Regions from separate parts of the Nostoc sp. C057 genome, predicted to be linked through region 3. Evidence: riboswitches for the same ligand, from Rfam matches in the RefSeq annotation. Region 3 holds a riboswitch; each other region holds the start of a gene.

Region 1 (3,284 bases), 1.0 Mb from region 3:
ATATTTTTTCCTAATATTGCTGCCAATATTCCTGATAAACCATTAATTACACCTGTTTTTTCTAACCCTCCAATTAGCACAAAAATACTCATAAAAAATATTAATGTACTCCAGTCTACATCCCGCAAAATATTGTTAACTGAATCGATTCTGCTATGGTGCGATAACAGCAAAGCTAAAGCTGCTCCTAACAAAGCTGCGGCAGCAGGCGAAACCGGAACTGGTAGAGTTTCTCCAACGACAAAAAATAGCAGGACGAAAAATACTATAACTGCGCCAAAGCTTAAAGCTCGTGGATGATTGATTTGTGGATGTGGTAGTTCTTCTAAATTATCTAACTGGGTATTCCAAATTTTACGAAATAAAAATGGTAGTGTTGCAATTACTATAGCAACGGCAATTACTCCTCCTAAACTCAATTTAAACAAATAATCTGTAAAGCTGATATTCACAGCATCACCAACAATAAAGGTAGCTGGATCTCCAACTAAAGTAAGAAGTCCAGCACTATTAGCAACAAATACCATTAAAATTAACAAGGGAACAAAATTTATCCCGACTTCCTTCGCCATTGGTGGAATTAAAGGCGCTAACAACATTACTGTTGTGGCATTTGGTAAAACTGCACAGATAGGTGTCACAATAGCCACAATTCCGAGTAATAAACGCTTGCCTTGTCCCTTAGCCAGGAGTACTATTTGAGTTGCTAAATAATCAAATATCTTGGTAGGTTCAAAAGCCCGTACTAGCACCATAACTCCAAAGAATAAACCGAGTGTTCCATGACTGTTGCCGATGTAACCAACAGCTTCTTCTAAAGTCATGACGTTGGTAAAAACTAATAATAATGCTCCCAATAATGCTGCGATGGTGAGATGTACCCATTCCGTCATCACTAAAATAATGACGCTTATAAATGTAATTACACTAAGGATTGCTTGCCAGTTGTCCACATCTTACTCCTGAAGTTTTATTGGTTGCATAGTAGCGAAAAAAGCCACCTAGTTTTAGGTGACTTATCTTATGATTACAATTGGATAAAAATTACCGAACAGAATTCAGGAGTCAGGAGTCAGAATTCAGAATGGATTCTGTACGACTAGCGGATAGCGCAGCGTTAGCGACGCAGGAGCGTCTTGATTCTGACTCCTGTTAGCGGTAGCGGGGCGTTTAGCCCATTCTGACTTCTGAATTCTTCTTCAATGAAATTTTAAACAGCGATTATTCATCAATACAACTGGGAATACCCAAAACGGCGCAGGGAAAATTATAACCTAATGCTTCAATCATCGGATGATTAACAGATTGGCAACCGAGAAATAGAATATCGGCGGCTTCTGATTCAACAACTTTGTGAAGTTCTGTGGAAATGCTGCCAAAGCGCAAATGAGATTTGAAGGAACCTTGCCATTCTTCAGCCAGACTTCGGGCTTGCCAGAGAATTATATCTGCTTGTTGTAGGGGAGTTACCACTGTCTGCAATTTGGGTTGAGTTAATACCTGTGTCACAGACTTTGATACTTCACTTATTTGACATTCTAATGAAGGCTGTTGTGGAAAGCTCAAGATATTTGGATATTGACTGCTTTGATTATCTTCTACCACATAAACAGCTTGAACAGTGACTTCTGCATTAGTAGCTAAACGCGTTTGATGGGCAATCCAGAAAGCAATATCTAGCGCCGTATGACTGTTAGGAGATGCGTCATAAGCAACAATTAAATTAACTGCTTTTGCTTTTTGAGGTTCTTTAGAGAAAGGTTTTCTTGGTTCTGGCACTAGTACCATTTGTTCAATTAAGTCATTGCGACCTGTGGCACTTTGCAGACGTGCTAACATTGGCTTGATTTGCACAGCTTTACTTCTCCCAATGAAATGAATTAGTAATGAGAAAGAAGCAGGGGGACAAATTTTAGATTTTTGGACTTTCCTGCGGAACGCTACGCGTAGCTTGCTTCCCCGGAGGGGTACGGCTACGCTCAGTCGAACAATTTTGGATTTTAGATTGAGTAACGATAACCAAAATTGCAAATCTTAAATCAGTCCAGGAAACCCCAATAATAACTGTATTACAGCCAAAGTCTTGGGGGTTCCTTCCATTGCCTACGGAGTTAGCTGACGGGCTAAGACTGGAAGGTGTCTCTCATAAGATTAGCCCCAAACATTGGTTCCTCCGTTCCAAATCCAGCTTTCATGAATTTGAATTAGGCTACCCACTAAAAAAAATGATAATCTAATTTACTCGTCTTGTGCAAAATATCGATCGAGAAAATTTAGGGCGTGGTTGCGGAGTTCAAAATATTCTTTTGAGTTTCGCATGGCTGCGCGATCGCGTGGATGCTCAAAAGGAACTTCTAAAATCTCTCCTATACTAGCAGATGGGCCATTAGTCATCAAGATGATGCGATCAGACATATAAATTGCTTCGTCTACATCGTGGGTAATCATCATCACTGATTGACGATTATTTTCCCAAATATCCAATACTTGCCGTTGCAATTTACCACGAGTTAGCGCATCTAGTGCCCCAAAAGGTTCATCCATCAGTAACATTTTGGGACGAATTGCTAAGGCTCTGGCAATACCTACTCGTTGTTTCATACCTCCAGAGATTTCATCAGGATATTTGTCAGCTGCCGCCGTCAAGTTTACCATTGCCAAGTGTTCATTTACAATGCTAATTTTTTCAGCCCGATTAGCATTTTTTAGCACTTCATCCACAGCTAACCGGATATTTTCTCGCACGGTTAACCAAGGTAACAATGAATAGTTCTGAAATACCATCATCCTTTCGGCTCCTGGCTGACGGATTTCTTTGCCATCAAGCCGAACTGATCCGGAAGTGGCTTTTTCTAAACCAGCTACTATCTTTAATAGGGTTGATTTCCCGCAACCAGAGTGACCAATTACAGAAATATATTCATCTTCACCAATCGTTAGATTAACTCCATCTAAAACGACAAAGTTATCTTTATCAGGTGTCGGATAAGACTTGACTAAATTTTCAATTTCTAAAAATCCAGTGCGGGGAAGAACTCCGGTCTGGGTATTAATAGGTAATGAGGTATATTCCATCATCAAAGGCTCCCGAAATAATTTAGTCAATCAATTTTGGATTAACCGCGACTTGTACCGAAAATCTAAAATCTAAAATTGCCAGGGTCAATATTTAAACTTGGGATTTAAGACAGGAAAAAGTTAGTGGGAGCGTTAGCCCTGATAGCAAAACTATTCAGATAACCCACCGGATCGCTGGGATCGAAGCCTTTCTTATCTATAAATAC
Region 2 (3,284 bases), 1.0 Mb from region 3:
ATTAAGTGAAACACCAATTAAAAAACCGAAAAGAAAAAAGTTGACGAAAGAACAGAAAAAATACAATCGGGAACTCAATCGATTAAGAATTGTTGTTGAACACGTAAATCGTCGTTTAAAGATATTTAAAATTTTGTCTGATAGATATCGAAATCGTCATCGACGTTTTGGGTTAAGATCGAATTTAATTGCGGGAATTTATAATCACGAATTAGCCATATAAATCGGATATAAATTGGATAAAAAAATCGAATTAATCCAATAACTTCAGTATTAATCAATAACTGAAGTGATGTTTACTGCCATCTTCTTGACTAGCGGTAAGCAAAGCCATGCCGTAGGCTTATCGCCAGATAATACTTGTTAGAAGAAAATCATAATCTCTTACTATTTTAATGTCCCTAAATTGAAAATAAAAATAACCCTTAATTATACCACAAAATATTTATGCAAGAGTTCTCATCTAGGCGACCAAAAATTAAACCGTCGCGGGAGGTGGCCCAGCTAGCCTCGCGGTTGAGTGTGACGTTCAAACCATATTTGTGGAAGAAGCCTTTTTTCCAGGCGATCGCAAATGGCGCACAATCATTAACAGGAACGTAACCAATGGTGAGATCGGATTTTTCTAGGTCTTGCGATCTAACTACTGGTTTTACAGCTAAAGCTTCTTCTGTTAGCCCTTTGGCGGATCTATCTCCTGAAATTCCACAGGAGGACAGCGCTATCCCGGTTGTGGTTGCTCCTATTCCTTTAATAAAATCTCGTCGAGTCCAGTTTATATCACCCATTTTTATAGCTCCATTGGTGATGAATTGCTCACGCAGAAGCGCAGAGTCTGGTTACATCTTGCTATTTTGATTACAATCAAATCTGGTTAGTTGGAAGTTTTCGGACGATGGGTTACTAATTCTTCGAGTTTGCCCACGGCGTAATCCAAAATTAATCCAGTTAAGCCAATTATGAACACAGCTAAAAACACTGAACTTAGGTTTAAACGACTCCATTCATCCCAGACGAAAAAGCCGATACCAATACCACCTGTAAGCATTTCCACGGCGACTATTACTAGCCAAGCTATGCCTAAACTAATTCGTAAACCTGTAAAAATATACGGTAAACTTGCAGGCCAAATTATTTTGGTAATCCGCCTCCAACGAGGCATTTCTAGCACTTGTGCCACATCTAAATAATCTTTGGGAACGCTAGAAACTCCTAAAGCGGTATTAATAATTGTCGGCCATAAGGAGGTAATGAAAATGACAAAAATGGCTGAAGGATCTGCTAAATTGAAAATTGCCAAGGCGATAGGAAGCCAAGCTAAGGGTGATACAGGTTTAAAAATTTGAATGATGGGATTGAGGGCTAGCATTGCCGGTCTGGACATCCCAATTAAAAACCCCACAGGAATCGCTACTACCGCACCTAACAAAAAACCCAGTAATACCCGGCGCAGACTTGCGATCAACAACCAACCAATTCCCAAGTTACCTGGGCCTCTTTGGTAGAAGGGATTTAAGATGTAGTCTAGATTAGCAATGAGCGCTTCTGGTGGGGTGGGCATTAATTCATCGTTGGCAAGTGCAATAATCCACCACAGCACAATTATTCCCAAGAATCCCAATACTGGTAAAATAAATACATCTCTGAGGATGACAGGTTTTGTCTTTTTCCACGCAGCTTGTGTTGCGATCGCTGCGATCGCAGCCAAATTTAGTTGAAATATCATTTACGACCTCAACAGATTTAAGTGCAGGTACAAGAAATCCGAGCAGTACCAGCCTTGGACACCGATGAGATCGGAACATTATAAAAATGCCGTCTCTTCAGTCTCCTCTCAATGCCTACGAAGTTAGCTGACGGGCTAGGGCTGAGAGATGCCCTTCTTTTTAGAGTGCTGAGTACCGAGTGTTAAGTGCTGAGTTAACTCTTCACTTATCACTTTTAACTCTTCACTTTCTATGAGATACGCCCCACAATTTGGTTCCTCCGCTCCAGCGTTATGCACTGTGACACGCTGAATTAGGCTGACTTACTCTAATGGATACTAAATTATGCACAATATAACATTGATGCTCGGTAAAAGCCATCTGTTCGATAATAAATATTGTTTATTTTAATACTGCAATTCGGCGCATCTCCTTGATTTTTGGGAATAAATAAAATTTATATTTTTAGTCTGTTGGAAGTTAATTCCTTGCATACAAAGCTAAATAATATAGTTGAGTCAAGCATTAATATTGTCACCCACTTGATTAATATTTCTTAATATTAAATATATTATACTTGAGAATTTTTATATACGGAGAGTTGATCGGCAAACAAACGAATATACAGAATGTATTTCTTTTGGTAGGTGAATTAAATTCTTAAACTTGGTAAAAGACCACTGCAATCGCTAAACTAATTGGATATGGCAGTTTGCTCATCTATCTCCTAGCTGAATTTAACATAATGGATTTTAGTCAAGTACTGGCTGAAAAAACGGACACCATCCTCGATAAATGGGTTACAGCAGTTCGCAAGGATAGACGGATTGAAAGTGCTGATGACCTATCTTATACAGCAGTAAAAGATCATGTCCCTGATGTTTTACAAGCAATGGTAACAGTGCTTTCAAAATCTCAGGAGAATGATATTGAGTCAATAGTTACTGCTAGTTTTCAGCATGGAGCTATTCGAGCCGAACAAGGCTTTGACCCAGCAGAAATTGCCAGAGAATATCATCTGCTGCGAACAGTAATATTTGATGCTCTACAAGCAGATTTATTAGAGGGAACACCTGTAGATATAATTCGTTCTATGCGTTTGATTGACGCTATCATAGACGAAGCGATCGCTCGATGTTTTAAGAGTTATGTTGAGGAGCGGTTGCGAGAATTACAGCAGTTGCAGTTATCACTAACGCTCCACAATGAAGAACTTACGCGCTTAATGAGCGCCAATCAAGAGTATCTTTCGCAACTAGCCCACGAATTGAAACATCCTCTAACTTCCATTATTGGTTACTCGGATCTGTTTTTACGCCAACAGCGACGCAAGACACAGATAAAAGACACTTCAGCTAATTTAGAACATATTGAGCGGGTATTACGTAACGGTAGACAATTACTCCACCTGATTAACGATGTATTAGAACTTTCACGCTATGAAGCAGGACAGATAAAACTTCAACTAGCACCCACAGATGTGAGTGAATTAATCAATAATATCTGTGAAATGTTGGAACCTTTAGCTGTTGGGAAAAATTTAAAAGTCGTAGTAGATTGCGATCGCGCTCCCAAAGA
Region 3 (3,284 bases):
AAATATTCAAGCACTAAAGTGCTTACTACAAACCTATCAAAACTTTTGCGATAGACAACTAGATTTGTTTTTCTGCGTTTAATAGAAAAACAAATCTATTTGTTTAGGGACTTCCAAAAAATAAATTATCCCAAATTATTTGTATGTACGCACAGTTGTGATATTCGGAGATGGGATGTTTTTTCGCTGTAAGTCCCTTATTCTGCCTCTGCCAGTATCCATCTGGAGTAAGCATCTTCGAGAAATCTGCTTTGACGACGAGTTCCTTTATGCTTGCTCACTCTGACTTTGAGGGTAGTTATGTACACTCCATCCATTACCTCATGCCCATAACCGAAAACTTGACCAATTTGCCCTGTTCTTTGATGCAAAGCATAATCCCCGATATGCAACATAATTCTGACTTCCTAATTAACTAGGTTGAGTAGTTTGTCGTTGGCTATTTGGGCGCGGCAAAATCACTCTGATGATATTAGTTCCGCGCACAAAGCTGTAAAAATTAAGCTGCAATTCGGAGTTGGGTATTGGGTGCAGTTTGAGCCAACAAACGAGTGTAAAGCTGAGTCAGTCGGAATCCGACACTGTACCAACTAAAGGCAATTTCTGTCCGTTGTCGAGCCGCTTCACCTAATTGGTCTCGCCAAGCTGGGTTGACAAGAATGCGGTCTATAGCAGCAGCAAAAGCTACTTCATCTTTAGGAGGTGCAAGTAATCCTGTAACTTCTGGTACAACAGTAAACTGTAGCCCACCAACATCACTAGCTACGACTGGTGTCTGACTAGCCATTGCCTCAATAGCAACTAAACCAAAAGGTTCATAGTGGCTAGGGACTACGCAGACATCAGCGGCGGCGTAGTAGAAGGGGAGAGCAGTTTCATCTAGGCGACCGGCAAAGGTTGTACAATTTTCTAATCCGAGTTCAGTCACGATGCTAGCAATGCGATCGCGTTCTATTCCATCACTCTGACCGGGACGGCTACCACCACCAATAACTAGCTGGAGGTTAGCTTCACCTCTTAAACTAGACTTGGCAACGGCTCTTACTAAGGTTTCAATTCCTTTGCGGCGGTCAAAACGACCAACATAGAGAACCATTTTGGCATCTGGGCCAATTCCCAACTTTTCTCGCGCCGCAGTTCGCTGAATTCCCCCAAATTTGTCAGTATCGGTGCCACAGGGAATCATTTCAATGTTTCCCTTGCTAGAAACAAGTACCCGCATGTGTTTCTGCTCTTGCGGACTGGTTGCAACTACACAGTCTATAGTTTCCAAGCAGGCTTTTTCTACAGCTAATCGCTGGGCTGCAATTACGGGAACATCACCAATACTTCTGTATTTAACGGCTCCTAAAGAGTGGTAAGTATGTACCTGAATCAGGGGTTGCTGCTTTTTCAATTCCATACCCACCCAAGATGATAACCAGTAGTTGGTATGAATTAAGGAGTAATGAAACCCTTGGCGCTGCTGAAATTTCTGGAATTCTTCGATGAATTCAGGTAAATGGTCGAACAAGTTATCTCGCCCGATAAACTCAGCTGGGCCAGCTTTTAACCGAATAGTACGACAGTTTGGGCTATGTTGAGCGATCGCAGATTGTTCAGGATTACTACGACGAGTGAACATATCCACTTGCCAACCCTGCTGGGCTAAGGCATAACCTACTTGACGCACATAAACATTTTGACCCCCAGCTTCTTCTTGACCAATTTCAACAGCAGGGTCGCCATCAACAGAAATTAGGGCAATGCGATGTTTCTTATTCTGGAACATAGCTGATTTTCACCTCAAGGCAAATAATCCTGCCTCAAACGCCAGAAATCAAGATATTATTATCCTCTCTCAAGGCCGAGGGCAGGCACAACGAACCGCAAAGTTACCAGCCAAAGGACACTGACGAGAACAAGGCATTACTTGTTAAGAATGCTGCTCGTTCAGTCTCTTCTCAATGCCGACGAAGTTAGCTGACGGGCTAGGACTGAGAGATGTCCTTCTTAAGAAAGTTATGAGTTGTGAGTTTAGTAACTTTTAACTCCTTACTATTAACTATTAACTTTCTTCAAAATACGCCCCAGGTTTGGTTCCTCCGCTCCGGTTTACCCTTTACAAATGTTTGTTGGGAATATAGTGGATTAGGCAGACTGATTTATTTTTCTTAAAGTTTTATAACCTTTAGTCATCAACTATGTCAACAGTATGAACAAAAAAATGGTGATGCTAATCACTTCAAAGCGCTTTGTAACTAGCTTTGAAGAATCAGACTGTAGGGGAAAGTTAGTGTTATTGAGAAGCTCTCAAAAAGATACTTACTGATGTTGATTGCTACATTTTCTTTAGTTTCTGGGAATGAAATAATTTTGAGAGTTTCCAAGAGTTAAATATAGCAATGGCGTACTATTTTGCTAAACCAAGCATCCAACCAGGAAAACCAGCAACGTCAAAATATCGATTTGAGCCAACAGCTTGATACTTCAGGATCATTTTTAATCCATTAGTGCTTGGTTGGGATGTCAAAGTATTAGATTTAAAAGTAACTTTTTTGACTCCTTTGACCAAAGATTCATGTAAAACACGACCCAATACGGTTCGGTTAAAGGGTAAAGGGAAAAGGTTTTGAATACATCCTTTCCCTTTTACCCAGACCACAAGGAAAGTGAAAAATGCTTATCCGAACTGTATTGAAACAAGACCTATAAGTTCTCCTTGATGGGGAATATTCAAATTTAAAATCTTAGCTAAGGTAATAGCCACATCAGCTTGTAGACCAGGTGGCATCATCTAAATTTGGCAATATCAATATTTATACTGGCTATGAAGATATCAACTCCTTGAAGTCTTATAAGTAAATTTTATTAGAGAATCGTAATATCTCTCTTTCATAAATGGTTTGAGAGGTACAAACCTTTACTATGTTATTGAGCCGAGTATCTCAGTTTTGGGAAAATATTTTTTAAAGAATCCGAAAAGCAGCAACATCAGTTTGGAGATTAAGTATAGGACTCCGATTTGATTTCTGAAAACATCCTGAGACTGAAAAGCCTATTTTATCAGGGTTTTATCTGAAATCTTGTTCAAAAATCAGATATGAGTCATATATACACCTATCAAAATGAGATGAACTCGTTGCTAAGTCATGGTTAATACAAATTTAAAACTGAGATTTAAACCCGTTTCTCACAGTTGGGTTGCTCTGCATCCACAGCCTAAAGGAGTAATTCAATTTATTGCAGGGGCTTTCTTTGGTACATTTGGCCCCATGCTTTTTTATCGCTATCTACTTCAGTCT

Evidence for each region. Region 3 has a riboswitch for cyclic di-AMP ahead of FD724_RS29790 (glycosyltransferase). Riboswitches for the same ligand answer to the same signal wherever they lie in the genome.
Region 1: it holds a riboswitch for cyclic di-AMP, as region 3 does, so the genes downstream of both, FD724_RS02220 (universal stress protein) here and FD724_RS29790 (glycosyltransferase) in region 3, are expected to answer to the same signal.
Region 2: it holds a riboswitch for cyclic di-AMP, as region 3 does, so the genes downstream of both, ntrB (nitrate ABC transporter permease) here and FD724_RS29790 (glycosyltransferase) in region 3, are expected to answer to the same signal.

Annotation. Positions count from the first base shown of each region.
Region 1 covers NZ_CP040281.1:536,717-540,000, reverse strand. Annotated here, with positions in the region: gene FD724_RS02225 (SLC13 family permease) at 1-953, opposite strand, end outside; gene FD724_RS02220 (universal stress protein) at 1,222-1,839, opposite strand; cyclic di-AMP (ydaO/yuaA leader) riboswitch at 2,089-2,221, opposite strand; gene FD724_RS02215 (ABC transporter ATP-binding protein) at 2,239-3,075, opposite strand; gene FD724_RS02210 (ABC transporter substrate-binding protein) at 3,183-3,284, opposite strand, start outside.
Region 2 covers NZ_CP040281.1:531,744-535,027, reverse strand. Annotated here, with positions in the region: gene FD724_RS02205 (IS5 family transposase) at 1-223, shown strand, start outside; partial or broken gene FD724_RS02200 (substrate-binding domain-containing protein) at 444-788, opposite strand; gene ntrB (nitrate ABC transporter permease) at 875-1,726, opposite strand; cyclic di-AMP (ydaO/yuaA leader) riboswitch at 1,824-2,036, opposite strand; gene FD724_RS02190 (sensor histidine kinase) at 2,452-3,284, shown strand, end outside.
Region 3 covers NZ_CP040281.1:7,026,785-7,030,068, forward strand. Annotated here, with positions in the region: gene FD724_RS29785 (hypothetical protein) at 198-395, opposite strand; gene FD724_RS29790 (glycosyltransferase) at 500-1,771, opposite strand; cyclic di-AMP (ydaO/yuaA leader) riboswitch at 1,933-2,147, opposite strand; gene FD724_RS29795 (DUF1350 family protein) at 3,132-3,284, shown strand, end outside.